DNA from 2 places in the Burkholderia sp. AU30198 genome. Region 2 is predicted to be linked to the other one. Evidence: predicted binding sites of a transcription regulator. Region 2 holds the regulator's gene; the other holds the start of a gene.

Region 1 (7,505 bases), on a different contig from region 2:
TCAGCACCAGCTCAGCGTCGACCGTGCCGAGCGACGGCAACGTCAGCGTCAGGCGCGTGCGCCAGGCGATACCGTCGCCCGCGCCGTCGTCGCCGCGCGGTGCGCGGCTGCCCGGATCGTCGGGCTCGATCGTCCAGTCGAGCCGCGCGCCGGGCCACGCGTCGCCCGTCCAGCGGAACTGGTCGGTCGCGAGCGCGTCGAGCTGCTGCCTGACGAGCGGCACGGCGGCCGGATGGACGGGCGCAAGCGTCTGCGTCTGTGCCTGCGAATCGGACGATGCGGTGGCCAGTTCGGCGCGCGCGGGCGTCCAGCGCGCATCGGGACGCTCGCCGAGCAGATCGGCCATCTCGGGCGACAGCGACGCGCCCTGTCGCACGCCTGCCGGCAAGGCCTGCGCAGGATCGCGAGCCGGCGCACCGCCCTGGGCCGGCATACCCGGCTGCGCCGTCGCCCGCGCGGTGGCAGGCAACGGCGGGCGCTGCGCGAGCAGCTCGTCGAGCACATCGGTCGCGCCGTGCTGCGCGGCATCCGGGTCGGCCGGCGCGAGTGCGGCCGCGAGGCGTGCCTGCGGCTCGCGCATCAGCGCCGCGAGCGGACGCTGGCCCGCCAGCCACTGCGCCAGATGGGATTCGTAGAAAAGGCCGCTTTCGCTCACGGCCTGCGCGAGCGCTGCACGCAGCGCCGCGACCGGCAGGGCCGCGGCTGCTTCGTGCACCGCCGCAGCGGAAGCCGGCGAGGAAGACGCAGCCGGATCGGACAAGGCCGGCGCGCGGGCCGGCACCGCCGTGTCGGTCAGCAGCACGGTGGGGTCGGCCAGCAACGGCGCGCGGCCGGCGATGGCCGGCGTCGAGTCGCCGCCCGCGCGCGAGATCGCGTCGAGCACGCGCCCGACCTCGGACAGTGCGGTCTGGGTGGAAGCGGGTGGCGCGGCGGGCGGGCTGCCGGCCGCAGGCGAGGACGACGCGCCGGTGCCCGGCGTGCCGACCTGCGAGGTCGCGCCGCCGCCGGCGGGTGCCGACACGGTGCCGGTCAGCAGGCTGTCGAGGCGGCTCGCCAGCAGCGCGGCCGCAACGGAGTCGATACCGGTCATGATCGGAGCCTGCTCACCTCAGCCACTTCGTTGCGAATCCGGGAGCGGCACATCGGTGCCGCCCGCGGGAACTGCGCGTCTGCCGCAACGGGCTCGTGCGCCCCCGCGCCCGTTTCCCCGGAAACGGGCCCTACCCGCGCGCGCGGTAGAGATCGGTCAATACCTTGGTCGAGCGCCGCGCCTCGAACAGCGCGGACAGCCGCGCGACGTCCGGGCTCGCGAGATCGCGGATCGCGGCGTCGTCGGCCAGGATGCGGCGGATCAGGTCGAGCTTGCGGCCGAGATCCGATTCGTCGAGCACGACACCCGGATCGGCTTCCTTGAGCCCGTCGACCAACTGCATGAATTCGGCCTGCAACCCCGGCAACGCGCTCCAGTCGGCGCTGCGCGCAGCGCACAGCATCCGGCCCGACACGGCGGCGAGCGCCTCGTAACGTTCGAAGTATTCGGCCTTGCGATTCATCTTGATGCTTCCACTGCCTGTTGCGCGGCCATCCGCGCGACTTCCGGGGCGATCCCCGTCCATGCTTCCTCGAGCGTCGCGAGCAGCCCGTCGACCTCGACCAGCATCGCGTCGCTCGCCTGCGCGTTCGCTTCCAGCAAACGCCCGCAGATATACGCATACAGCGCGTCCAGCCGCTCCGCGATCTCGCCACCCGCGTCGCGGTTCAGCGACGCCTTCAGCCCGCTCTCGACGATCCGGATCGCCTTGCCGATCGCCTCGCCGCGCGCGGGCACATTGCCCTGCTGCAGATGCATGCGCGCGAGCGCCACCGCCTGCCGCGCGCCCTGGTACAGCATCGCGGTCAACCGGTGCGGGGAGGCGCCCATCACCCCTGTCTCGACGCCGACACGCGCGTATGCACTGGCTCCAGCGTGCCCTGGGGAAAACATGCGCTTCTCCTTGTTATGCCTTGGCTATACGGGAACCGACATCGTGCATCGCACGACGCGGCCTTCACCGGAGTTATCGGAAGGGATCGGGAAAGCTTTAGGCAAGCGGGGCCTGCCCGGCGGCGGCAGGGCCAGCCCGGGCGGGCTCACCGGATGGCCGCCCCGGATGGCCGTCCCCGGATGGCCGGCCCATCACACCGACATCTGCATGATGTCGTTGTAAGCGCTCACGAGCTTGTTGCGGACCTGGAGCCCGAACTGGAAGCCGATGTTCGCTTTCTGCATGTCGACCATCACGTCGTTCAGCGACACGTTCGGCGCGCCGACCTCGAACGCCTGCGCCTCGCCGAGCGCGTGCTGCTGGTCGCCGCTGATCTTGTCGAGCGACGCCTTCATCGCGCTCGCGAACGTGCCGGCCGTCGCCGCGCCCGAGCCGGCCAGCGCCGCCGTCGGGCTCGCGACGCCGCCGGACGCTTGCGCGGCCATCGACTGCATCTGTTGCAACACCGAACCGATTCCGCTGACGTTCGCAGTCATGCTGTCCCCAAAACTGAGAGAAGAGTCCCGGACCACCGGGCGTGTCCGCCGGCGCCGCACCACGCGCACCATGCCGGATCGCGAAAAAGGATAGCAGCGCGCCGCGCGTCAAAGCCGAGAAAGTACGGGGGAAACCCCGCTCTTTTCGGTCGATCGGAGTCCGGCCCGGATCACGATAATCGCATCGTGTCATTGTCCGCCCGCTCGTCCGAGCGAGCTCAGTCGTCCCGCTCCGGAGAAACTCGACGCATGGATTCGCAGGCCAACTCGCTGATCAACCCAGACGCCCGCGCGGGCCTCGCCAGCCCGGCGCCCGGCGCCGCCGCGGCCGCCGCGTTGCCGGGCGCGGGTGGCGCAGGCGCGGACTTCGGGCTTGGCGGCTTCGCGGAACGCATTCCCGGCATCTCGCGGATGAAGGGCAACCCGAAGCTGCCGTTCCTGATCGCCGTCGCGTTCGCGATCGCCGTGATCACCGCGCTCGTGCTGTGGAGCCGCGCGCCCGACTACCGCGTGCTGTACAGCAACCTGTCGGATCGCGATGGCGGCGCGATCATTGCTGCGCTCCAGCAGGCAAACGTTCCCTACAAGTTCGCCGATGCCGGCGGCGCGATCCTCGTGCCGTCGAACCAGGTGCATGAAACGCGCCTGAAGCTCGCCGCGATGGGGCTGCCGAAGGGCGGCTCGGTCGGCTTCGAGCTGATGGACAACCAGAAATTCGGCATCAGCCAGTTCGCCGAACAGATCAACTACCAGCGCGCGCTCGAAGGCGAGCTGCAGCGCACCATCGAATCGATCAACGCCGTGCGCGGCGCGCGCGTGCATCTCGCGATCCCGAAGCCGTCGGTGTTCGTGCGCGACAAGGAAGCGCCGAGCGCGTCGGTATTCGTCGACCTCTACCCGGGCCGCGTGCTCGACGAGGGCCAGGTCCAGGCAATCACGCGGATGGTGTCGTCCGGCGTGCCCGACATGCCCGCGAAGAACGTGACGGTCGTCGACCAGGACGGCAACCTGCTGACCCAGACCGCGTCGGCATCCGGCCTCGACGCCAGTCAGCTCAAGTACGTGCAACAGGTCGAGCACAACACGCAGAAGCGCATCGACGCGATCCTCGCGCCGATCTTCGGCGCGGGCAACGCGCGTTCGCAGGTCAGCGCGGACCTCGATTTCTCGAAGATCGAGCAGACGTCGGAAAGCTACGGCCCGAACGGCGTGCCGCAGCAGGCCGCGATCCGCAGCCAGCAGACCAGCAGCGCGACCGAACTCGCGCAGGGCGGCGCGTCGGGCGTGCCGGGCGCGCTGTCGAACACGCCGCCGCAGCCGGCATCCGCGCCGATCGTCGCCGGCAACGGCCCGAACGCGCCGCAGACGACGCCCGTGAGCGACCGCAAGGACCAGACGACCAACTACGAGGTCGACAAGACGATCCGCCACCTCGAACAGCCGATGGGCAGCGTGAAGCGGCTGTCGGTCGCGGTCGTCGTCAACTACCAGCCGGTCGCCGACGCGAAGGGCCACGTGACGATGCAGCCGCTGCCGCCCGCGAAGCTCGCGCAGGTCGAACAGCTCGTGAAGGACGCGATGGGCTACGACGAGAAGCGCGGCGACTCGGTGAACGTCGTGAACAGCGCGTTCTCGACCGTCAGCGACCCGTACGCCGACCTGCCGTGGTGGCGCCAGCCAGACATGATCGAGATGGCGAAGGAAGCCGCGAAATGGCTCGGCATCGCGGCGGCCGCGGCGGCGCTCTACTTCATGTTCGTGCGCCCGGCGATGCGCCGCGCGTTCCCGCCGCCCGAGCCGGTCGCGCCGGCGCTCGCCGCGCCGGACGATCCGGTCGCGCTCGACGGCCTGCCGGCACTGGAGAAGGCCGAGGAATCCGACGCGCTGCTGCTCGGGTTCGAGAGCGAAAAGAACCGTTACGAACGCAACCTCGACTACGCGCGCACGATCGCCCGCCAGGATCCGAAGATCGTCGCCACCGTCGTGAAGAACTGGGTGTCCGATGAACGCTGAAGGCTTGACCAAGAGCGCGCTCCTGCTGATGTCGATCGGCGAGGAAGAGGCCGCGCAGGTATTCAAGTTCCTCGCGCCGCGCGAGGTCCAGAAGATCGGCGCCGCGATGGCCGCGCTGAAGAACGTCACGCGCGAGCAGGTCGAGGACGTGCTGCACGAATTCGCGAAGGAAGCGGAGCAGCACACCGCGCTGTCGCTCGATTCGAGCGAGTACATCCGCTCGGTGCTGACCAAGGCGCTCGGCGAGGACAAGGCCGGCGTGCTGATCGACCGCATCCTGCAGGGCAGCGACACGAGCGGCATCGAGGGCCTGAAGTGGATGGATTCGGGCGCCGTGGCCGAACTGATCAAGAACGAGCATCCGCAGATCATCGCGACGATCCTCGTGCACCTCGACCGCGACCAGGCGTCGGAAATCGCGTCGTGCTTCACGGAGCGGCTGCGTAACGACGTGATCCTGCGGATCGCGACGCTCGACGGCATCCAGCCGGCCGCGCTGCGTGAACTCGACGACGTGCTGACGGGCCTGCTGTCCGGCAGCGACAACCTGAAGCGCAGCCCGATGGGCGGCATCCGCACCGCGGCCGAGATCCTGAACTTCATGACGAGCGTGCATGAGGAAGGCGTGCTCGAAAGCGTGCGCCAGTACGATGCCGAACTCGCGCAGAAGATCATCGACCAGATGTTCGTGTTCGAGAACCTGCTCGACCTCGAGGATCGCGCGATCCAGATGGTGCTCAAGGAAGTCGAGTCGGAAACGCTGATCATCGCGCTGAAGGGCGCGCCGCCGGCACTGCGCCAGAAATTCCTCGCGAACATGTCGCAGCGCGCGGCCGAACTGCTCGCCGAGGATCTCGACGCGCGCGGCCCGGTACGCGTGTCCGACGTCGAGACGCAGCAGCGCCGCATCCTGCAGATCGTGCGCAACCTGGCCGAGAGCGGCGCGATCGCGATCGGCGGCAAGGCGGAAGACGCGTATGTCTGATTCGGCGAGCGATCGCGCGGGCACCCTCACCGCCTACCAGCGGTGGGAGATGGCGTCGTTCGACCCGCCGCCGCCCCCGCCGCCGCCCGACGACGCGGCCGCGGCTGCCGCCGCGCTCGCCGAGGAACTGCAGCGCGTGCGCGACGCCGCGCACGCCGAAGGCCATGCGGCCGGCCACGTCGAAGGCCAGGCGCTCGGCTACCAGGCCGGTTTCGACCAGGGCCGTGAACAAGGTTTCGAAGCCGGCCAGGCCGACGCGCGTGAACAGGCCGCGCAGCTCGCGGCACTCGCCGCGTCGTTCCGCGAGGCCGTGTTGACCGTCGAACACGATCTGGCCGCCGACCTCGCGCAGCTCGCGCTCGACATCGCGCAGCAGGTCGTGCGCCAGCACGTGAAGCACGACCCGGCCGCGCTCGTCGCGGCCGTGCGCGACGTGCTCGCGGCCGAACCCGCGCTGTCCGGCGCGCCGCATCTCGCGGTGAATCCGGCCGACCTGCCCGTCGTCGAAGCCTATCTGCAGGACGATCTCGATACGCTCGGCTGGAACGTGCACACCGACGCGTCGATCGAGCGCGGCGGCTGCCGCGCGCACGCCGCGACCGGCGAGGTCGACGCGACGCTGCCCACGCGCTGGCAGCGCGTCGCCGCCGCGATCGGCAAGGTGAGCGCATGGTGACGCCCACGCCCGAATCGATCCTGCACGACGGCATGACGCCGCTCGAACGCGAACTCGCGCTTGCGTCGTTCGGCCCGGACACCGCGCACGACGCCACACATGACACCGCCCCGCACGGCGCCGCCACGGCGGCCGACGCGTCCGGCGCCACGCCGCGCGCGCCGCACAACCCGCATCTCGCGCACTGGCGCACCCACCTGAACGGGCTCGCCGCGCGCAGCCACCGCGCGCTGCCGTTGCGGCCGTGCGGGCGCCTGACGCGCGCGGCCGGCCTCGTGCTCGAGGCGATCGGGCTGCGCCTGTCGGTCGGCGCCGAATGCACGATCGAACTGCCGCCCGGCAGTACGCTGCCGCATGCGGAAGCCGAAGTCGTCGGCTTCGCCGGCGATCGCCTGTTCCTGATGCCGACCACCGACGTCGCGGGCGTCCTGCCCGGCGCACGCGTGTGGCCGCGCGAAAGCGCGCCCGTCGCCGATCCGCTTGCGGGTGCGAAGCGCCTGCCGGTCGGCTGGGAGATGCTCGGGCGCGTCGTCGACGCGTCGGGCCGCCCGCTCGACGGCCTCGGCCCGCTCGGATCGAAGGTCGACGCGCCGCTGTCGGCGCCGTCGATCAACCCGCTCGAGCGCGAACCGATCCATCACGTGCTCGACGTCGGCGTGCGCGCGATCAACGCGCTGCTCACGGTCGGCCGCGGGCAGCGGATGGGCCTGTTCGCGGGCTCCGGCGTCGGCAAGTCGGTGCTGCTCGGAACGATGGCGCGCTACACCAGCGCGGAAGTGATCGTGATCGGGCTGATCGGCGAACGCGGCCGCGAAGTGAAGGAATTCATCGAACAGATCCTCGGCGAGGACGGGCTCGCGCGCTCGGTCGTCGTCGCGGCGCCGGCCGACGTGTCGCCGCTGCTGCGGATGCAGGGCGCGGCCTACGCGACGTCGCTCGCCGAGTATTTCCGCGATCAGGGCAAGCACGTGCTGCTGCTGATGGATTCGCTGACGCGCTACGCGATGGCGCAGCGCGAGATCGCACTGGCGATCGGCGAGCCGCCCGCGACGAAGGGCTACCCGCCGTCGGTGTTCGCGAAGCTGCCCGCGCTCGTCGAGCGCACCGGCAACGGGCCGGAAGGCGGCGGCTCGATCACCGCGTTCTACACGGTGCTGACCGAAGGCGACGACCAGCAGGACCCGATCGCCGATTCGGCACGCGCGATCCTCGACGGCCACGTCGTGCTGTCGCGCGCGCTCGCCGAGGCCGGCCACTATCCGGCAATCGACATCGAGGCGTCGATCAGCCGCGCGATGACCGCGCTGATC
Region 2 (7,505 bases):
GCGCGCCAGGTGCAGGCGTGCAACCTTTTCATCGAGGTGCTTCGGCAGCACGTACACCTTGTTCTCGTACTCGTTGCCGCGCACGAACAGCTCGATCTGCGCGAGCGTCTGGTTCGCGAACGAGTTCGACATCACGAACGACGGGTGGCCGGTCGCGCAGCCGAGGTTCACGAGGCGGCCTTCCGCCAGCAGGATCACGCGCTTGCCGTCCGGGAAGATGATGTGGTCGACCTGCGGCTTGATGTTTTCCCACTGGTACTGGCGGGTCGACGCGACGTCGATTTCCGAGTCGAAGTGACCGATGTTGCAGACGATCGCGTTGTGGCGCATCGCCTTCATGTGATCGTGGCCGATCACGTGGAAGTTGCCGGTGGCCGTCACGAAGATGTCGGCCTTGTCGGCCGCGTATTCCATCGTCACGACGCGGTAGCCTTCCATCGCCGCCTGCAGCGCGCAGATCGGATCGATTTCGGTGACCCACACGGTCGCGCCGAGGCCGCGCAGCGATTGCGCGCAGCCCTTGCCCACGTCGCCGTAGCCCGCGACGACCGCGACCTTGCCCGCGATCATCACGTCGGTCGCGCGCTTGATGCCGTCGACCAGCGATTCACGGCAGCCATACAGGTTGTCGAACTTCGACTTCGTGACCGAATCGTTCACGTTGAACGCCGGGAACGGCAGGCGGCCGTCCTTTTCCATCTGGTACAGGCGGTGCACGCCGGTCGTGGTTTCTTCGGTCACGCCCTTGATGTGCGCGAGGCGCGTCGAGTACCAGGTCGGGTCCGCGTCGAGGTGCGTCGCGATCGACTTGTACAGCGCGACTTCTTCCTCGTTGGTCGGCTTCGCGATCACCGAACGGTCCTTCTCGGCCTTCGAGCCGAGGATCAGCAGCAGCGTGGCGTCGCCGCCGTCGTCCAGGATCATGTTCGCGAATTCGCCGTTCGGCCATTCGAAGATGCGGTGCGAGAACTCCCAGTATTCGTCGAGCGATTCGCCCTTGAACGCGAACACCGGCGTGCCGGCTTCGACGATCGCGGCCGCTGCGTGGTCCTGCGTCGAGAAGATGTTGCACGACGCCCAGCGGACGTCCGCGCCGAGCGCCTTCAGCGTCTCGATCAGCACGCCCGTCTGGATCGTCATGTGCAGCGAACCGGCAATGCGCGCGCCCTTCAGCGGCTGCTGCGCCTTGTATTCGTCGCGGATCTGCACGAGGCCCGGCATTTCGGTCTCGGCGATGTTCAGTTCCTTGCGGCCCCAGCCGGCCAGCGCCATGTCGGCGACGACGTAATCGTTGGAAGCTTTGGAATCGATAATGGCGTTCATCACGCCCTCCTTTCTAAAAAGTTTCTAGATTGGTGACGTGAGCGCCGTTCAGGAAGCGGAGCCGGCACGGTTTTGCCGCACGGCTGCTTGGTGAAGCCTTCCGAGCCTGGCGGACGCAGAATGGTCCGTCGCAACGCTCCTCGGAAAACGGAGGGGATTGTAGCAAATCGGCGCGCGGTATGCGCAAGCACGCACACACACGGCACTTACCCGGCACGAGCGCGCGGCGTCGGCGCGCGCGGCCGTCAGGAAAGGGTCAGGACTCCGCGCCGACCCAGGCCTGTTCGCGCAGCCGTGCGCGCAGGCGCGCGACGGCCTGGCTGTGCAGCTGGCACACGCGCGATTCGCTCACTTCGAGCACCGCGCCGATCTCGCGCAGATTCAGACCCCGTTCGTAGTACAGCGACATCAGCAGCTTCTCGCGCTCCGGCAGCCGTTCGATCGCCTCGACGAGCGCTTCGCGCAGGTGCTCGTCGAGCAGCGCCGACAGCGGATCGGCGTGATCGACGCGGTAGCGGTCGAGGAACGGCTCGTCGTCGGCCGCGCGGTCGAAATCCTCGTAATAGATCAGCTGGCTGCCGTGCAGGTCCTGCAGCATCCCCTGGTATTCGTCGAGCGGCATGTTCAGGTGCTGCGCGATCTCGGTCTCGCTCGCCGAGCGGCCGAGATGCTGCTCGACCTGGTGCACCGCGTGCTCGACCTCGCGCGACGTCTTGCGCAGGCTGCGCGGCAGCCAGTCGTTGCTGCGCAGCTCGTCGAGCATCGCGCCGCGGATGCGCTGGGTCGCGTAGGTCTCGAACTGCGCGCCCTGGTCTTCCTTGTAGCGGCCGGCCGCGTCCATCAGGCCGATCATGCCGGCCTGGATCAGGTCGTCGAGGTCGACGCTCGCCGGCATCTTCGCGACGAGCTGCAGCCCGAGGCGTCGCACGAGCGGCGCATATTGCGCGAGCACGTCGGCCTGGGACATCTTTCCTTGAGCGTTGTACATCATGGCTCTCTCCTTCCGGTGGCACTCACGCGGCGTGTGCCGCGCCCGCCTCATACGACGGCTTGCCGCCCGCGTGCACCGCGCGGCCCGCACCCGAACGCGGGCGCATCGGCCAGTACAGCAGGTCGGCGGCAATCTGCCGGTAGTCGCGCGCAGCGGCCGACGACGGGAACGCATCGACCGCGGCCCGCATCAGTTCGCGCGCATGCTCGACGAGCGGATCGGCGCTCACGCAGCCGGCATCGGCGATCGACACCGTCAGGTAGCGGCTTGCGACGCCCGCGAGGTTGTCGAACGCGACCTTCGCGTCCGCATGGCTGCCGACGTGATTGGTCAGCACGCGGAACTGCGCGAACGCATGCGCGAAATGCAGCCGTTTCATGCACGCGTACGCCTCGGTGATCGCCTGCGCGGCGACCCGCGTGACGACCAGCACGTCGTGCGCCTCGCGCGCGAGCGCCGAGAACGCGCCGTCGGCGCCGAGCTGCGCGTCGACGAGGACGATGTCGGCCGGGCCGTCGATGAAATCGCTCAGCTGCGCGTCGGTGTAGCCGGCGCGCGCAAGCCGCGCGGCAGCGCACAGGCCGAAGCCGGCCGCCACCCGCGTGCGCTCGCCGTCGCGCAGCCACGCGCCCGCCAGCGTCGCGCTGGCCGATTGCACGTCGGCGCGCTCGTCGACGACGAGCACATCCTTGCCGAGCGACGCGAGCGCCGCCGCCAGGTTCACGACGGCGGTCGTGCAGCCGACACCCGCCGGCCCGCCCGTCACCGCGACGATGCGCGATGCGCGCCCGGCCAGCAGGCGCCGCAGCCCTTCGGCCTGATCGATGATTCGTTTATCCAAATCGCACCTCGTGCAGCTCGGCGGTGGAACGTGCGGTCAATGCGGAAAGCAGCGTCGGCATGTCCTCGTCTTGCGGCACGAAGGGCGAGCCGTCGCGCGGTACGCAGAACGCGCTCTTCAGCAGGAAGCGGGTCGATGCGACGTACAGGTTCTCCGGCACCTTCTGGCCGGTCGACACGTAGTGGACCGGCAGCTTGTAGCGGATCACGGTGTCGAGCACGCCGCCGAGGTGGGTCGCCTCGTCGAGCTTCGTGAGGATGCAGCCGGCCAGGTCCGGATGTTCGCCCGCGCTGCGGTACGCCTGCACGACTTCGTTGAGCGTGTCGCCATGGCTCGTCGCGTTGAGCAGCAGCAGGCGCTGCACCGGCGCGTTCGCGCCGTGCAGCATCGCGATCTGGTCGGATACCGCGCGGTCGCGCTGGCTCATGCCGATCGTGTCGATCAGCACGATGTGCTTGTTGCGCAGCTCGGACAGCGCGAGCGCGAGGTCGCCGGCATCCTTCACCGCGTGCACCGGCACGCCGAGGATCTTGCCGAAGATGCGCAGCTGCTCGTGGCCGCCGATCCGGTAGCTGTCGGTGGTCAGCAGCGCGACCTTGCTCGCGCCGAAGCGCATCACGCAGCGCGCGGCCAGCTTCGCGGTGGTGGTGGTCTTGCCGACCCCCGTCGGCCCCATCAGCGCGAACACGCCGCCGCGCTCCATCAGCGCGTCCTCGCTGTCGAGCACCGGCAGGTTCGACGCCAGCACCGACTGCGCCCATTCGGCGGCCTGTTCGATGGTCTGAGCATCGTCGCCGGCCGGCAGGTTGTCGACCAGCATCCGCACGAGCTGCGCGGAGAAACCGGCCGCGAACAGGTGCTTCGTCAGCGCGCCATGCACGGCGCTGCGACGCTGGCGGTCGTGCCACATCAGGCTGTCGAACTGCTCTTCCATCATCCCGCGCAGTTCGCCGAGCTCCTGCATCACCGTATCGTTGACGATCCGCTCGATGCGCGACTTCACCGCATCGGCCACCACGGCGGCCGCGTCGGCGGACAGGCGCGTGCGCTCGGCCGCCTTCGCGGCATGCGCCGCGCTCGTGTTCGTGTCGGGCGCGCGGGTGGCGGCGGCCGGCATCCGGCGTTCGGCGTCGCGCACGATGTCGCGTGCCCAGTCGGGCGGCGTCGCGCTCGCGGCGGCCTGCGGGGCAGGCGCGCTCGCTTGCGGCGCGGCGGGCGTCGCCTGTGCACGCGCCATCAGCGCGTCGCGCTGCTGCGTCAGGCGCTTCGCGTGCTCGACCAGCCACGGTGCGGGTTCGGAAGCCGCAGCCGGCGCGCTGGAAACGGGGAAGACGGAAGACGGTGCGGCCGCAGCCGGGATGTCGCCCGGCGCAGTGCCGCCCAACGCGTCCGCATCGATCGCCGAAGCTTGTGCCGCTGCCGCATCGTCCGCGTCCGCGTCGGCGCTGGCGCCGAACACCGACGAGAACACGTCCGGCAGCCCGCCTTCGCCCGCTGCATACGGATTGACGGCCGGGCGGGCCAGCGCCGCGCCCGGGCGCGACACGATGCCCGGCACCGCGGCGGCCGGCACGGATTCCGCCGCGCGCGATGCCGCGATGCGCGGCCGCGCCGCGGCCGGCGGCGTCACCGCGGCCAGGTCCGAATCGGCTAGTGCAACGATTTCGACGCTGCCGTCATCGAGCGTGCGGTTCGACAGCACGACCGCGTCGGCGCCGAGTGCCTCGCGCACGAGACGAAGTGCGTCGCGGCTCGTTGCGCCGGTGAATTTGCGAATGTTCAAGCGGAACCCCCGATGACGTTAACGACTTTGATCGTGCGTGTGTCCGGCACTTCGGCATACGACAGCACTTTCAATTGCGGCAGGCTGCGGCGCAGGAAACGCGCGAGCATCGCGCGCAGCGCGTGCTGCACGAGCAGCACGGGCGGCAGCCCGAGATTCTGTTGACGCAGCATCGCCTGCTGCGTGCCGGTCAGAAGGTTGTGTGCGAGGCCGGGCTCGAGGCCCGGGTTCGCGCCGGTGGCGAGCGCCTGCGACAGCACGCGCTCCAGATTCGAGTCGAGGCCCATCACCTGCATTTCGCCGGCGCCCGGATACCACTGCTGCGTGATCGCGCGGCCGAGCGAGAGCCGCACCGCGGCCGTGATCTCGAACGCGTCGCCGCGGCCCGCGTTCTCGGACACGGCTTCGAGGATCGTGCGCATGTCGCGGATCGGTACGCCTTCCTCGAGCAGGTTCTGCAGCACCTTCTGCAGCGTCGTCAGCGAGATCGTCTTCGGCACGAGGTCCTCGACGAGCGACGGCGCATCCTTGCCGGTGCGCTCGACGAGCGCCTGCACTTCCTGGCGGCCGAGCAGCTCGGCCGCGTGCTGGACGACCAGATGGTTCAGGTGCGTCGCGACGACCGTGCTCGCGTCGACCACCGTGTAGCCGTACACCTGCGCCTGTTCGCGCATCGCGACGTCGATCCACACGGCCGGCAGCCCGAATGCGGGATCCTGCGTGACGGCGCCCGGCAGCGCGGCCGTCACCTGGCCGGGGTTGATCGCGAGCCACTGGCCCGGGAACACTTCGCCGACGCCGATCTCGACGCCCTTCAGCGCGATCCGGTATGCGTTCGGCCGCAGTTCGAGGTTGTCGCGGATATGGATCACCGGCGGCAGGAAGCCGATTTCCTGCGCGAATTTCTTGCGGATGCTCTTGATGCGCTTGAGCAGCTCACCGTCGCTGTTCTTGTCGACGAGCGGAATCAGCCGGTAGCCGACTTCCAGCCCGAGCGGATCGATCAGCTGCACGTCGTCCCAGGTTGCCTCGTGGCTGTCCGACGGCAGCACGGCGGGCGGCGCGATGTCGGTCACGTCGCCGGCTGCCTTGCGGGCCGCCGCGCGCTTGGTCTGCGTGCGGGCCAGCCAGATCGCGCCGCCGCCGAGTGCGAGGAACGCGAAGTGCGGCATGCCGGGGATCAGCCCCATCAGCACGATGATCGCGCCGGTGATGTTCAGCACGCGCGGGTTCGTGAACAGCTGGCCGGTGATCTGCGTGCCGATGTCCTCGTCGGTCGCGACGCGCGACACGATCACGCCGGCCGCGGTCGAGATCACGAGCGACGGGATCTGCGCGACGAGGCCGTCGCCGATCGTCAGCAGCGTGTAGTTCGTGCCGGCCGCGGCGAACGTCATGTCGTGCTGGACCATCCCGACGATCAGCCCGCCGATCACGTTGATCGCCATGATGATCAGGCCGGCGATCGCGTCGCCGCGCACGAACTTCGACGCGCCGTCCATCGACCCGTAGAACTCGGCTTCCTGCGACACGGCCTGGCGGCGCTTGCGCGCCTGCTCTTCGTTGATGAGGCCCGCGTTCAGGTCGGCGTCGATCGCCATCTGCTTGCCGGGCATCGCGTCGAGCGTGAAGCGCGCGGACACTTCGGCGATCCGCCCCGCGCCCTTCGTGATCACCATGAAGTTGATGATCATCAGGATCACGAACACGACGATGCCGACCGCGAAGTTGCCGCCGACGAGGAAATGGCCGAACGCCTCGATCACCTGGCCGGCCGCATCGGGGCCCGTGTGGCCTTCGAGCAGCACGACGCGCGTCGACGCGACGTTCAGCGACAGGCGCAACAGCGTGGAAAACAGCAGCACGCTCGGGAACGCCGCGAAGTCGAGCGGCTTCATCGTGTACATGCTGACGAGCAGCACCATCACGGACAGCGCGATGTTGAACGTGAACAGCAGATCCAGCAGCATCGGCGGCAGCGGCAGGATCATCATCCCCAAAATCATGCAGATGAGGATCGGGCCCGCGAGCGCGCGCAGGTTGGTCCCCGCGAGCAGGTTCGGGCGCTTCGCGAACAGGCTGGTCGGGGTGCTCATGCTGCCTCCCGCCGGGCCGCCCGCGACCCCGATTCAACTGCTGTCGGGAGATGGGGGGGCTGCGCCTCCCCAAGCGAACAAATGTGAGCGTGGGGGCGAATCATGCCGTACCCGCCTTACCGAGGCTGTCTTCCTGCTCCTCGCGCTCGTCGTCGGCGGACACCGACGCGCCTTTGTCGAGGTCGGCCGGCACATCCAGATCGACCGGCACCGCCGGGAACGCACCGCCTTCCGAACGGAAGCGCTTGAGCTGGTAGACCCACGCGAGCACTTCGGCGACGGCCGAGTACAGCGAGCCGGGAATCTCGCGCTCGAGTTCGACGTTGTGATACAGCGCACGCGCGAGCGGCGGCGCTTCGAGCAGCGGCACGTTGTGTTCGGCCGCGAGTTCGCGGATGCGCGCGGCGACGAGGTTCACGCCCTTCGCGACGACCTTCGGCGCGCGCATCTCGCCGTCCGTGTATTGCAGCG

Evidence for each region. The regulator FliA, encoded in region 2, starts transcription of late flagellar genes. The targets are predictions, from matches to a motif close to CTAAAGTTTNNNNNNNNNNNGCCGNTA.
Region 1: the regulator FliA is predicted to act here: its motif matches at 2,059-2,085, upstream of fliS (flagellar export chaperone FliS).

What each region holds. Positions count from the first base shown of each region.
Region 1 covers NZ_JAIZSA010000027.1:24,047-31,551, reverse strand. Annotated here, with positions in the region: gene LGN19_RS36425 (flagellar hook-length control protein FliK) at 1-1,090, opposite strand, end outside; gene LGN19_RS36420 (flagellar protein FliT) at 1,221-1,553, opposite strand; gene fliS (flagellar export chaperone FliS) at 1,550-1,984, opposite strand; gene fliE (flagellar hook-basal body complex protein FliE) at 2,177-2,521, opposite strand; gene fliF (flagellar basal-body MS-ring/collar protein FliF) at 2,771-4,534, shown strand; gene fliG (flagellar motor switch protein FliG) at 4,524-5,519, shown strand; gene fliH (flagellar assembly protein FliH) at 5,512-6,195, shown strand; gene fliI (flagellar protein export ATPase FliI) at 6,189-7,505, shown strand, end outside.
Region 2 covers NZ_JAIZSA010000014.1:47,798-55,302, forward strand. Annotated here, with positions in the region: gene ahcY (adenosylhomocysteinase) at 1-1,323, opposite strand, end outside; S-adenosyl-L-homocysteine riboswitch at 1,356-1,471, opposite strand; gene LGN19_RS26950 (RNA polymerase sigma factor FliA) at 1,580-2,314, opposite strand; gene LGN19_RS26955 (MinD/ParA family protein) at 2,337-3,155, opposite strand; gene flhF (flagellar biosynthesis protein FlhF) at 3,148-4,938, opposite strand; gene flhA (flagellar biosynthesis protein FlhA) at 4,935-7,034, opposite strand; gene flhB (flagellar biosynthesis protein FlhB) at 7,135-7,505, opposite strand, start outside.